3 regions of the Mesorhizobium sp. CA5 genome follow, and region 3 is predicted to be linked to each of the others. Evidence: riboswitches for the same ligand, from Rfam matches in the RefSeq annotation. Region 3 holds a riboswitch; each other region holds the start of a gene.
What was found. Region 3 has a riboswitch for cobalamin ahead of LB529_RS01320 (CbtB domain-containing protein). Riboswitches for the same ligand answer to the same signal wherever they lie in the genome.

Region 1: it holds a riboswitch for cobalamin, as region 3 does, so the genes downstream of both, LB529_RS11070 (DUF1636 family protein) here and LB529_RS01320 (CbtB domain-containing protein) in region 3, are expected to answer to the same signal.
Region 2: it holds a riboswitch for cobalamin, as region 3 does, so the genes downstream of both, bluB (5,6-dimethylbenzimidazole synthase) here and LB529_RS01320 (CbtB domain-containing protein) in region 3, are expected to answer to the same signal.

The regions. Positions count from the first base shown of each region.
Region 1 covers NZ_JAIUHJ010000007.1:24,054-28,279, reverse strand. The annotation lists gene LB529_RS11080 (cobaltochelatase subunit CobN) at 1-615, opposite strand, end outside; gene cobW (cobalamin biosynthesis protein CobW) at 628-1,665, opposite strand; gene LB529_RS11070 (DUF1636 family protein) at 1,662-2,093, opposite strand; cobalamin riboswitch at 2,133-2,336, opposite strand; gene LB529_RS11065 (winged helix-turn-helix domain-containing protein) at 2,846-4,045, opposite strand.
Region 2 covers NZ_JAIUHJ010000006.1:8,346-12,571, reverse strand. The annotation lists gene LB529_RS09610 (TetR/AcrR family transcriptional regulator) at 1-231, shown strand, start outside; gene LB529_RS09605 (hypothetical protein) at 363-1,346, shown strand; gene bluB (5,6-dimethylbenzimidazole synthase) at 1,347-2,078, opposite strand; cobalamin riboswitch at 2,121-2,299, opposite strand; gene LB529_RS09595 (histone deacetylase family protein) at 2,415-3,341, shown strand; gene LB529_RS09590 (exodeoxyribonuclease VII small subunit) at 3,345-3,596, shown strand; gene LB529_RS09585 (DUF2277 domain-containing protein) at 3,790-4,056, shown strand; gene LB529_RS09580 (pirin family protein) at 4,066-4,226, shown strand, end outside.
Region 3 covers NZ_JAIUHJ010000001.1:228,871-233,096, reverse strand. The annotation lists gene LB529_RS01335 (methyltransferase family protein) at 1-457, shown strand, start outside; gene LB529_RS01330 (PilZ domain-containing protein) at 461-733, opposite strand; gene LB529_RS01325 (histidine phosphatase family protein) at 885-1,457, opposite strand; adenosylcobalamin (AdoCbl) riboswitch at 1,541-1,690, shown strand; gene LB529_RS01320 (CbtB domain-containing protein) at 1,682-1,891, shown strand; gene LB529_RS01315 (CbtA family protein) at 2,112-2,852, shown strand; gene LB529_RS01310 (hypothetical protein) at 3,105-3,584, shown strand; gene LB529_RS01305 (dienelactone hydrolase family protein) at 3,599-4,226, opposite strand, start outside.

The DNA of each region.
Region 1 (4,226 bases), on a different contig from region 3:
GATGACGGCGAAATTGTAGGAGTCGAGTTCCGCCTTTAAAAGGTTCGGCTTCTCGACGACACAAACTCCCGGCTCATAATACCCCGCCTTCGGCACGCTGACCGGTTCGGCCACGGCCGCATCCGACCCCGCCAACCTTGCCAGCCTTTGCACCAGCGCGCGCATATTGGCCGGGCCGCCTTCGCGGAAATAGCCGAGCAGGGCGTCCAATTCGGCGCGCGGCAGGGTCGAGCCTTCGACCAGCCGCAGGTCCTCGTCATGGCTTTCGCCGGGCAGCAATGCCAGCTTGATGCCGCGTTCGCGCGCCACTGCGGCGAGCTGGTCACAGCCATAGCGCCACCAGTCATAGCCGCCGAGGATGCGGACGAGGATGACCCTGGCGTGGCGGGCGACGCTGTCGATCCACAGGTCCACCGACATCGGGTGGCGAAGGTCACGCAGCGCCGCAAGCCGCATTGAGGGCAGCCGCGCCGCATCCGCCTTCCAGGCGGTGGCCAGGCCGGCGAGGTCGCTGTCGGTGAAGGACAGCGCCACCACATCCGCAGGCGTCTGCCTGAGGTCGATCGGCTCGGCGAGATCGTCGAGCGAAGCTGATGTGGTGGCGAGGATATGCATCGCTTTTTGGCCTCAGCCGGCGAGGATACGCTCGATCTCCGGACGGTTCAGCCCCTTGAGGCCGATGACGACGAGCCGCGAGCGGCGATCGTCCTCAGCCGTCCAGGCGCGGTCGTAGTAATGATTGACGCGCGGGCCGACAGCCTGCAGCAGGAGCCGCATCGGCTTGCCGCCGACCTCGACGAAGCCTTTGACGCGCAAGACGTTTTCCTGCTCTGCGGCAAGGGCGACGCGCTTGGCCAGCTCGTCGGGATTGGCGATCGACGGGATGTCGATGACGAAGGAATCGAAATCGTCGTGCTCGTGGTCGAGCTCGTCGTCGTGATGGGTCTTGCGGTTCTCGATGTCGTCCTCGACGGCGAGACCGAGGCCGAGCAGCACCGAGGGATCGACCTTGCCCTGCGACGTCGGCACGACTTTCACGGCGCGCGCCACATGCTCGCCGATGACGGCGTTGGCGCGCTCAGAGCCCGCCGCATCCATCAAATCGCTCTTCGACAGGATGATCAGGTCGGCGCAGGCGATCTGGTCCTCGAACACCTCCTCGACCGGATCGTCATGGTCGAGCGAATCGTCCGCGGCACGCTGCGCCTTCAGCGCGTCCATGTCGGAAGCGACGCGGCCGTCGGCCAGCGCCGGGCCGTCGACCACGGCGATGACGCCGTCGACGGTGACGCGGCTCTTCACGGTCGGCCACTGGAAGGCTTGCACCAAGGGCTTCGGCAGAGCGAGACCGGAGGTCTCGATCAGGATGTGGTCGACCTTCGGCGTGCGGGACAGGATCTGGTCGAGCGCCGGCACGAAATCGTCGGCGACGGTGCAGCAGATGCAGCCATTGGCGAGCTCGACGATGTTTTCCTCCGGGCAGGTGTCGACGCCGCAGCCCTTCAGGATCTCGCCATCGATGCCGACATCGCCGAACTCGTTGACGATGATCGCCAGCCGCTTGCCCTTGGCGTTTTCGAGCAGGTTGCGGATCAGCGTCGTCTTGCCGGCGCCAAGAAAGCCGGTGACGACGGTGCAGGGCACGCGGGAAACGGATGCGTTCATGGTCGGTCCTTCAGCATGTCGAGGGGAGGGATGCGGGCAACCAGGCCGCGCTTGAGAGAATCGGGCCGGCCGCGCCAGGGGATGAGGCCATCGGTCGAGGTGGCGAAGAGCTTTGCGCCGGCGACGAGATCGGCGCCGCTGGTCGTGTTCAGATCGCCGAAGACGTAGCTCCAGCAGCCGTCGCGCAGCAGCGCGGCGCTTAGCCGGCGCTTGCAGTTGCCGAGGCATTCGACGGTACGGATGTCGATCTTTTCGCCGCAAGCAGCCCGACGCGTGTCTTCGGCAAGCAGCGCGCCGGCGCGCGGATGCGCATCCGACCCGGTCTCGTCGCGGCAGGATGAGCAGACGATGACGGTGACGCCAGCCAAAGCATCGGGCTCGGACGGAATGTCCGCACTGTTTGCCGGGAAACTGCCGTTGCGATCCAAAACCATGCTCCTTGCCCGGAAAACCCGCCGGGCATTCGGATATTTAAAGTCTCAGACGGCAGGTCTCCTGGCTCGCGGGTCGTCACCCTGAATGCCGCCTTCCCGGGAACAGCCCAGTGGTTTTCGGCAGAGGCTCGTCGCTTACAGTTGCGGGGACAGCCGCGGATTTGGGTGTTGGCCCGCACCGCATTCCCTCTTGGCTCCTCCCTTTGCCGGGAGAAGACCGTCTGGGTCAGGATTTAGAGGGTTCAGGGGGCTGGAGTCAACGACTGGCTTAGTACCAGCCTTTTGGCGGCTTTATGGGTTTGAGGTATGGACCCACAAGTTTGCGAGGCGGTGAGGCCACGGGCGCCATACTTAACGAACAGCCGTGCTGGCAAACCGGTTCCCACATCAAGACGAAGCGATTGGCGTCGAACTTCGGCTCATGAACTATTATATAGCGCTGCCCTACCGGCAATAAGCCACAGGCGCCTGCGATCTGCTTGTCGATCGTTCCAAACTCCAACCACCGCAGAAGAAGCGCCGTCACTTCTTTTGGCTGCATACCGGGTGCAATGTGGCCGCCACAGAAAATGACTGGACGCGTGACCTCTACCCATTCCTCTCGGTAAGCACCTGTCGCATATGATGGCGACGCTAAGGTCAGGTAGGCCAAGACCAGACATATCGAGCGCCTGAAAACCATCGCAACCGATCCTAACCACAGTTGGGATGTTCTATTTTTGTTCACTCTCCCTGTCAACGCGCAGCTACGACACCGCGATGTCGGCCAGCGCCGGTCCGAGGTCGCCGGCCGGCGTCACTTCGATCGCCTCCAGGCCGAGCCAGCCCTGCATCTGCTTCAACTCGTTGAAGAGCTGGGCGGCCGTTTCGGACGGGGCGCCGGCCTCGGCGTAGGCGGCGTGGACGCGCAAGATGCTGGCCGGGCGGTCAGCTTTCAGATCGACGCGGGCGACGATCCGATCGCCGAGCAGGAAGGGCAGCACGTAGTAGCCATATTGGCGTTTCTCGGCCGGCGTGTAGATCTCGATGCGGTAGCGGAAATCGAAGAGTTTCTCCGTCCTGGTGCGTTCGAAGACGACGGGATCGAAAGGGGCGAGCAGGGCGCGCGCTTCTATCCGGCGCGGGAAACGGGCGTCCTTGTGGAGATAGGCGGTCTTGTCCCAACCTTCGACCTTCACCGGCAGCAATTCGCCGGCTTCGACCAGTTCCTCGATGCGATCCTTCGTGTCGCCCGGCGCGAGACGAAAATAGTCGCGCAGGTCGCCATAGGTGGCGATGCCATGGGCGCGGGCGGAAATGCGCAGCAATTCGCGATGCGCGTCCTCGACCGAGGGGACGGGAAGGTCGAGCACCGCCTGCGGCAAAACGCGCTCGGGCAAGTCGTAATAGCGTTCGAAGCCGCGGCGGTAGGCGGTGGTGATGCGACCGGCCCAGAACAGCCATTCGAAAGCGTGCTTGGCCTCGCTCCAGCCCCACCAGCCGCCATTGCCCTTGTGGCCTTCGATATCGGAGGCGGCGATCGGACCACGATCGGCGACTTCTCCATATATCTCGTCGATCATTTCCTTGCGTTCACGACCCCATTTCGCTAGGCCGAGATACATCTCGTCGCCCCGCTCGGCGCGCTGCATGCGCCAGCGCATCAAAGGATAGGTCTCGACGGGCAGGAACGACGCCTCATGCGCCCAGTATTCGAACACGGCGCGCTTGCGGGTGACTGCGGCATTGTCGAGCAGCGTAAGCGGGTAGGGGCCGAGGCGCGAATAGAGCGGCATGTAATGCGCGCGCACCACCGCGCTCACGGAATCGATCTGCAGAAGGCCGGTTCGCGAAAGTACCCGCGCAAGGTGGCGGCGATCCGGAACACCACTGGGCCTAGGGTCGTTGAACCCTTGCGCGCCGAGCGCGACGCGCCTCGCCATGGCCAGCGAAATCTTGTCCTTCATCAGGTGTCCTTGCCCCGATCGTCCGTTGGATTTTTAGCCGGTGATTCCTGTCATGCTAGCAGGCAAATAGCGGTAGATATGTCAGGAGAGAAAACTGGAGTAAAAACTGAAGGAAATCAAACAGGAGCGGATCGGACCAGTTTCTTCCGATAAGGCGTCCAGAGCCGCGATTTGAACAACG
Region 2 (4,226 bases), on a different contig from region 3:
TGGCCGAATGCCAGCGCCTGCACCGCCTCGATGACCAACCATCTGACCAGGCTGCAGGAAGAGGGCGAGGTCGTTCCGGAGCTTGATCCCGAGACGACCTCACGGCTGATCAATGGCGCCAGCAGCCAGGCCGCGCAGCGCATCGCCAATTCGACGGACCCCGAGGCGGCCTCGAAAAAAGCGATCACGGCCTTCAAGCAGTTGCTCGAAGGCTTGCGAAAGAAGCCTTGACGGCACGCTCGGGTAATCAAGCCACCGGCTTATGCACCGGTTTCGGGCCGGCGCAACCCTGCCGCGATTGACAATCGCCGGGGCGAGCGCATCCTCCACCGCCAACTCTGAAGGTGAGGGGAGTCGGGGCCATGTGGGACTTCAGCATCGCCAGATCCGTGTCGATCATGATGCGGACATGGCCGTTCATCGTCTTTCGCATGATCGTCTATTTTGGCATCACGGTCGCCTACATCATGGCGACCGGTACGGGCGCCAGCGTCGGCTACGGCGTCGGCCACATCTCCACCGATCCCGACGGCCCGATGTCCTTCGCGCTGTGGGGTGGCGTGGTCGGCTTCGGCGTCGTCTCGATCGCCGTCTACTGGATACGCGAATACATCCTCTATGTGTTGAAAGCGGGCCATATCGCCGTCATGGTGCATCTGATCGACGGCCAAGATGTCCCCGACGGCCAGGGCCAGATCGCCTACGCGAAGGAAGTGGTCACCCAGCGTTTTGCCGAGGCCAACATCCTTTTCGTCGTCGACCAGCTGGTCAAGGGCGCCATCCGAGCCATCACCGGCCTGATCGGCGGCATCGCCGCCTTCCTGCCCATTCCGGGCCTGAGCGGCATCGTCAGCTTCATCAACACGGTGATCCGCCTGTCGCTGACCTATGTCGACGAAATCATCCTCGGCTACAATATCCGCATCAATTCGAGCTCGCCTTTCGAGACGGCAAGGCAAGGCGTCGTGCTCTACGCGCAGAACGGCAAGCACATGGTCAAGAACGCCGTCTGGTTGGCGGCGATCATGTGGGGCGTGTCCTTCGTCATCTTCCTGTTGATGCTGGCGCCCGCGGCGGCCATTCTGTGGGTCATGCCGGGCCAGCTTGCCGGCTGGGCCTTCGTGCTGGCCATCGTCTTCGCCTGGGCCTTCAAGGCAGCCTTCATCGAGCCCTTCGCCATCGCCTCGCTGATGCAGGTCTATTTCGATGCCATCGAAGGCCAGGCGCCCAATCCCGAATGGGACCGCCGGCTCGCCGAGACCTCGTCCAAATTCAGGGAACTGCGCGACAAGGCGCTGGGCTCTTTCGGCGGCGGCTCGCGCTGGGATACGCCGAGGGCCGCCTGATCACGGCTTTGATGCGCTGCCGAGCTTTGCGATTGCCGATTTAAGCGGCGCCTCGCCGGCGCCCCGAAACGTCTCGCTCATGACCAGTTCGGGCAGCGGCAGGCGCTTGCCCCAGCCATGCGCCTCGAGGTCCGGCTTCGGCGCGAAGGCCGAGACGCGGCCGACGCACAGATAGGCGATCGGCGTGACATGCTCCGGGATCGCGAGAAGCCGCTTCAGTGCCTCGGTCTCGATGATGCTCACCCAGCCAACGCCGACACCTTCGGCCCGCGCCGCCAGCCAGAAATTCTGCACCGCGCAGACGGTGCTGTAGAGGTCCATCTCCGGATTGTGCCAACGCCCGAGCGGCGAATCCTTCGACCGCTGCCGGTCGCAGGTGATGCACAGGTTGAGCGCGCTTTCGCAAATGCCCTCGAGTTTCAGCTTGCGGTAGAGCGCCTGCCGTTCCGCCTCGATCGCCGGCAACTCCTGCTCGCGCGCGGCGAGGAACAGGTCGCGCACTTGTCTGCGCCGCTCGGCATCGCGGATGACGATGAAATTCCACGGCTGCATATAGCCGACCGACGGGGCGTGATGCGCGGCGGTGATGAGCCGCGCCAGCACATTGTCATCGAGATCGTCGGGGACGAAATGGCTGCGCACGTCGCGCCTGGTGAACATGGCCCGGTAGACCGCGTCGCGCGCCAATTGGTCAAAGTCGTCGCCGCTCGTGGCGATCGCTGCTGCCGTCATCGCTTTTCCCCTTGCGACAAGCAGTTCCCCGCCTGACCAAGCGGAAAACCATGTCTGCCGGGCCGGTCTTCTGGCTCGGGATCGTCCCGCATCCGGCGCCTTCCCGTCTTCGACAGTGGCGTTTGCCGGCGCGGTCCCCCTTACAGTGTTGGGCACGCCACGGAATTCAACCGTGTTCCCGATTCTCCCGCGTCGCGGGCACCAGGCAGCGACGCGACCTTACAGCGAAGCTTGGGCCGCGCCAATGGCGTTAGCGACACGGCAAGACGCGATTTTCCCCAGCCATTCGGCTGCCAAACATGGTCATTGCGGGCATAGGCCCCTAGATTAGGCGCCATGACCACCCGTCTCTACACGCATCCGATCTTCCTCGAACACCTCACGCCGCCCGGTCACCCCGAGCGGCCAGACCGCCTGCGCGCCATCGAGCGCGTGCTGGATGACGAGGCTTTTGCGGCGCTCGACCGCGTCAAGGCGCCGGAAGGCGACGAGAAAACCATCCTCTATGCGCACCCGGAGGATTTCGTCGAGCGCGTGCGCGGGGCGATCCCTGAGAGCGGGATCGTGTCGATCGACGCCGATACCAGCGCCAGCCCGAAAAGCTGGCAGGCCGTGGTGACGGCGATCGGCGGTGCCAACGCGGCGGTGGACGACGTCTTCGAGGGCCGTGCGGCAAACGTCTTCGTCGCCGCGCGTCCGCCTGGACATCATGCCGAAAAGACCACGGCAATGGGCTTCTGCCTGTTCAACACGGCGGCGATCGCCGCCCGATACGCGCAGAAGAAACACCAGGCCGAGCGCGTCGCCATCGTCGACTGGGATGTCCACCACGGCAACGGCACGCAGGACATCTTCTGGGACGACCCGTCGGTTCTCTACTGCTCGACGCACCAGATGCCGCTTTACCCAGGCACCGGCGCGAAGAGCGAGACCGGCGCCGGCAATATCGTCAACGCGCCGCTGGCGCCGCAGACCGGCAGCGATCTCTTCCGCGACGCCTTCTTGTCGCGCGTGCTGCCCTCGATCGACGCGTTCGCGCCGGACCTGATCATCATTTCCGCCGGCTTCGATGCGCACCATCGCGACCCGTTGGCCGAGATCAACCTGACCGAGGACGATTTCGACTGGGCGACCGGGCAATTGATGGAACGCGCCGGGCGCCATAGCTCCAACAGGCTCGTCAGCCTGTTGGAAGGCGGCTACGATCTGCAGGGACTGGCATTTTCAGTCGCCGCCCATGTCGGGCGGCTGATGAAGGGATAGGGTATGGCATTGGAAGGCAATGAGGACGTCAAGGCGATGAGCTTCGAACAGGCGCTCGACGCGCTGGAGAAGATCGTCGATGATCTTGAGCGCGGCGACGTTCCGCTCGACCAGTCGATCAAGATCTATGAGCGCGGCGAGGCGCTGAAGGCGCATTGCGACCGGCTGCTGAAAGCGGCCGAGGACAAGGTCGAGAAGATCAGGCTGTCGCGCGACGGCAAGCCGGTGGGAACTGAACCGCTGGACGCCGACTGAGGTGTTGATATTCAGGTGAGGCCGGCCTGCAAATGGCAACTTCCTGCGCTTCCGGTGCTCACGTACTTCAAGTACGCTCCGCTCCGGTTCTCGGAAACCACCATTTTCGGCTCGGCCTGACCTGAATCTCAACACCTCAGCGGATGATCTCAGACCGGGTAAGGGCAAAGAAAGCAGGTAAGGAGTTCAAGCCATGTGCCGCAACATCAAGACCTTGGCCAATTTCGAGCCGCCGGCGACCAATGACGAAGTGCATGACGCAGCGCTGCAATTCGTGCGCAAGCTGAGCGGCTCGACCAAGCCGTCCAAGCGCAACGAGCATGCCTTCTACCATGCCGTCGAGGCGATCGCCGCTGTCGCGCGCGAATTGATCGATTCGCTCGAAACCAATCAGGAACCGCGCAACCGCGAGGAAGAAGCTGCCAAGGCGAAGGCCAGGTCGGCGCTGCGTTTCGCCTGAGGATCCGACATGAGCTTCTTTCCGGGAAACGATCCTGAACCCGGCGATGCCTTCGCCTGCGACCAGATCGAGCTGATGGTCGTTCCGAACGCCAAGGACATTGGCGGCTTCGAGGTGCGCCGCGCTTTGCCGACAGCGAAGCGCCGGCTGGTCGGGCCGTTCATCTTCTT
Region 3 (4,226 bases):
AGCGGACAATCCGGGCGTGGTGGTGTTTCCGCCGCTGCTCTTTCTCGTGGCGCTGATCGCGATGCTGGCGCTGCGCTATGTCTGGCCGCTGGCGATCGGCGGCCGCCCGCTGACCATCGTGCTCGGCGTAGTGCTGGCAGTACTGGCGGTTGCGATCATCGCTTGGGGACGCTCGACGATGTTGCGCGGCGGCACCAATGTGAACCCGACGCTGCCGACCACCGCGATCATCACCGGCGGCCCGTTCGGCTTCACCCGCAACCCGCTCTATGTCGGCTTGATGGGACTGCTTCTCGGGATCGGGCTGCTCTTTGACAGTTGGTGGGCCGTCATCGCGACCATCGCGAGCTTCCCCATCCTGCATTACGGCGTGGTGCTGCGCGAAGAGGCCTATCTGGAACGCAAGTTCGGCGAACCCTACCGCGCCTACAGGGCGGGCGTGCGCCGCTATCTTTGAGCATCAGTCCTTTGGCGCGTTGCTGTAGAGCGCCACGCCGACGCGGTCGTTGCGCCGCCATCGCACCAAAGCGCGATAGGCCGTATCGTCGGCCGGGACCTCGAGCAGAAAGCGGTCCGGGATCTCCACATTGGCGCCGACGCGCAATTCCGCGCCCTGCTCGTGCTGATTTCTGACCGAGCAGCCGATCCTGACGCCGGCGGCGATGATCGTGGCTTCCTTGAGCACGAATTCGCGCGCATGAAGACGGCGTTCGATCTCGGGAAAATTGGCCATATCCGGCGGGCTCCTCAGGCAAGGTCCTCCTTGCCATGGGGCAGCACGATAGCAGCGAGGCGTTTCCGTTCCGTTAGCGATCACTGAAACAGTGGTGTGCCGGCTTGATATGCCGGCCGGGTTCACGGATGGAGCGTTCACGCCCGGGCGTTCAGCCGGCGACAGTGACGCCGCTCGCGCGCAGCACCCAGCGGCGGCCGTCGCTGCGGAACTCGGTGAGCGACAGCGGCTCGATGTCGATCTTCCAGACCGAGGAAAGCGGCGCGCCGAGCACATGCGCCATGGCGGCGCGGATCGGCATGGCATGCGTCACCGCGACGGTGTGACCGCTTTCGCCGGCCAGCCGCTCCATCAGCGCAGCACCCCGCCGGGCGACAGCGGCGAGCGATTCGCCACCGTGGGGCGCGGCGCCGGGATCGGAAATCCAGGCCGCCATGCCTTCGGGATCCTCGGCCTGCACCTCCTCGAAACCTTTGCCGGCCCAGCGCGCGAAATCCTGCTCGGCAAGCAGCGGCTCGACCGTCGCGTTAAGGCCGAGCGCCTCCGCCGTCCGCCGCGCGGCCAGCGCCGGGCTTGTCCAGACACGGTCGGCGCGACGCAGCGAAGCGGCCAGCGCGCCGGCGCGATCGAGGGCGCGCGGCTCCGGCGGCTCATCGTTCGGAAAGCGGCCCTTGCGCATCCCGGGCGTCGCTCCGCTTGCGATCATCGTCAGGCGGACAAGCATGAAAAACTCCGTGGCACAGCGAAAAACAGGCCTCACGAAGCCGTGCCGCCATTACATGTCGTTGACAGGCGAACGAAGTACTGACAAGTGTCTTAATGCTATACGGGATTGGAAGCCGGTGCGAGTCCGGCACGGTCGCGCCACTGTGATCGGCACCAGCCGAAAGTCAGGCCTTATTCCGCAGCACTCGATCAACGGGACGCAGTATCCCAAGGGAGGTCAATATGTCCGACACCACCTTCGCCCCCAGCTACGGCCCGGTTGCGATTCCGGTCCGCGAGCTTCTGCCCTGGGCCATCCTCGGCGGGCTGCTTTTGATGCTGGCGATCTATTTCGTCGGCGCGGAAGAAGGCGCCACTTCGCTGATCCGCGGCACCTATGTGCACGAATTCGTGCATGACGGCCGCCACCTGCTCGGCTTCCCCTGCCACTAAAGCGGTTCGGCATCGCTGAACCCGCTTTCGATTCTGATCCAACGCAATTCCGGACGGAAAACCGCTACGCACTTTTCCTGGAATTGCTTGGTTGGCTTAACGCAATTCCGGACGGAAAACCGCTACGCACTTTTCCTGGAATTGCTTGGTTGGCTTAACGCAATTCCGGACGGAAAACCGCTACGCACTTTTCCTGGAATTGCTTGGAGGGATTGGTGACATGGTTGGAAAACTTTTGCTGCGCGGCATGCTTGTCGGGCTGGTCGCCGGGATTCTGGCGTTCGCCTTCGCCCGCGTCTATGGCGAGCCGCAGGTCGACAAGGCGATCGCCTTCGAGGAACAGCAGGCCCAGGCCGCCGGCGAGGCGCCGGAGCCCGAGATGGTCAGCCGCGCCACGCAGGCCGGCATCGGCCTGGCGACCGGCGTGCTGATCTATGGCGCCGCGCTTGGCGGGCTGTTCTCGCTGGTCTTCGCCTACGCCTATGGCCGGCTAGGCTCGCTCGGACCGCGCGGCACCTCGGCGCTGCTGGCGTTGCTCGGCTTCCTGGCCGTGATCGTGGTGCCCGGTCTCAAATATCCGGCCAACCCGCCCGCGGTCGGCAACGCCGAGACCATCGGCTACCGCACCGAGTTGTTCTTCATCATGATCGTCGTCTCGATCGCGGCGATGGTGGCGGCGGTCGGCCTGGCGCAGCGGCTGTGGAACCAACTCGGCGCCTGGAACGCCTCGATCGTCGCGGGCCTCGCCTTCCTCGTCGTCTTCGCTTTGGTGAAGGCGGCGCTGCCCGACATCAACGAGGTGCCTGAGAACTTCTCGGCGACGGTGCTGTGGCAATTCCGCGTCGCCTCGCTCGGCATCCAGCTGGTGCTGTGGACCGTCGTCGGGCTCGGCTTCGGCGCGGTTGCCGAACGCGTGGTCGCGGTGCGCGACCAGCGCAGCCCGGCACGCCGCTACGCCTGAAATCCGATGCGTTGGCCGCCACGGTTCAGCGCCCTGGCGGCCAACGCGGCTCAACGGTCGGTACGACCGCAGAGCCACTTTGGTCTTTCGTTTTCTCGCAATTCCGGACGGAAAACCGCCGCACACTTTTCCTGGAATTGCTCGGTTGCGGCGCTGCTCGCATTTCTGGCCGCCACATCCGCGCAAGCGCATGGCGGGTCCTCGGCCCCGCCTCCTCCCGGCATCCAGATCCCCAGCCTAACCCACGGCCAGATGGCCGTCATCGCGCGCTATCGCGGCGAGATCCTCGACCTCGCCCAGCGCCAGACCGCGACCGACCCGACCTTCCGGCGGCTCTACAATCACGGCAATCTGCAATTCACCTATTGCCTCTGGGGCTTGATGCCGGGCAGCCTCGGCGACGAGGAAAGCCCGTTCAACGAATGCAGCCACGCCTATCTCGCCGCCGCCAAGGCGCTGCTCGCCCATATGGCCACGATGCCCTCGGCCGAACGCAACGCGAAGGCGCTGATCTCGGACATCGATGCCGAGATGGTGCGTAGCGGCGCGTCGTGGATCCTGTGCCAGTATAGCGGCGAGGCCTTCAGCACCGGCGCGGTCGTCGAGCCCAGATGGCGCGACATCTTCTTCCACTTGCCGAGCCTTGCGGTGATCCTCGCCATGGTGGCGGCGTTCGGCGCCGCCGCATGGTCGATTTTCCGTTCACCCGCTCCGCGAGCCGGCGCTGCTTAGAACGGTTCAGCGTTTCACGGAATCACCGAACCGCTCCCGGTCTTGCGTGCGATCGTTTTCAGGAAAGCCTGAACGCGCAACCATGTCAGCTCGGCTGCGGACGCATCGTAATCCGGCAGCGCTTGATCGGTGTAGAAATGGCCGATCCCCGGATAGGTGAAAATTTCTGCCCTGACGTGGCAGCGCTTCGCCGACGCCGACCAGTCGGCAACTTGTTCTGGCTGAGCAAATGCATCTGGGTCGGCGACGTGGACCGCGACCGGGACGTGTCGGCGAACATTGCTGGGAATATCAGCAAGGCCATGCAGCAGCACAATGCCGGCGGCAGCGACTCGTTCTGACCAAACGGCACTGATCACGCCAGCTCCCATGGAATGGCAAGCGAGCACCGCGTCTGGAGAAGTCTGGAGGAGCGCCACCCTGGCGCGGTCGCAGATGGTTTCCCACCCAACATGGCTCATCAAGTCAAGCCCGTCGTCGACCGATGCCGCAGTCAGCCCTGCGTAGAGGTCCGGCGTCACAACATCGTACCCCGTGTTTCGCATGCGCTCAGCAGCTTGATGCTCCACCGCCCGAAGGCCCAGCGCCGAGTGAAAGAGTACAATAGCAGCCATCCGCTTTCCCTTCGGCGTCGCCTGGCCG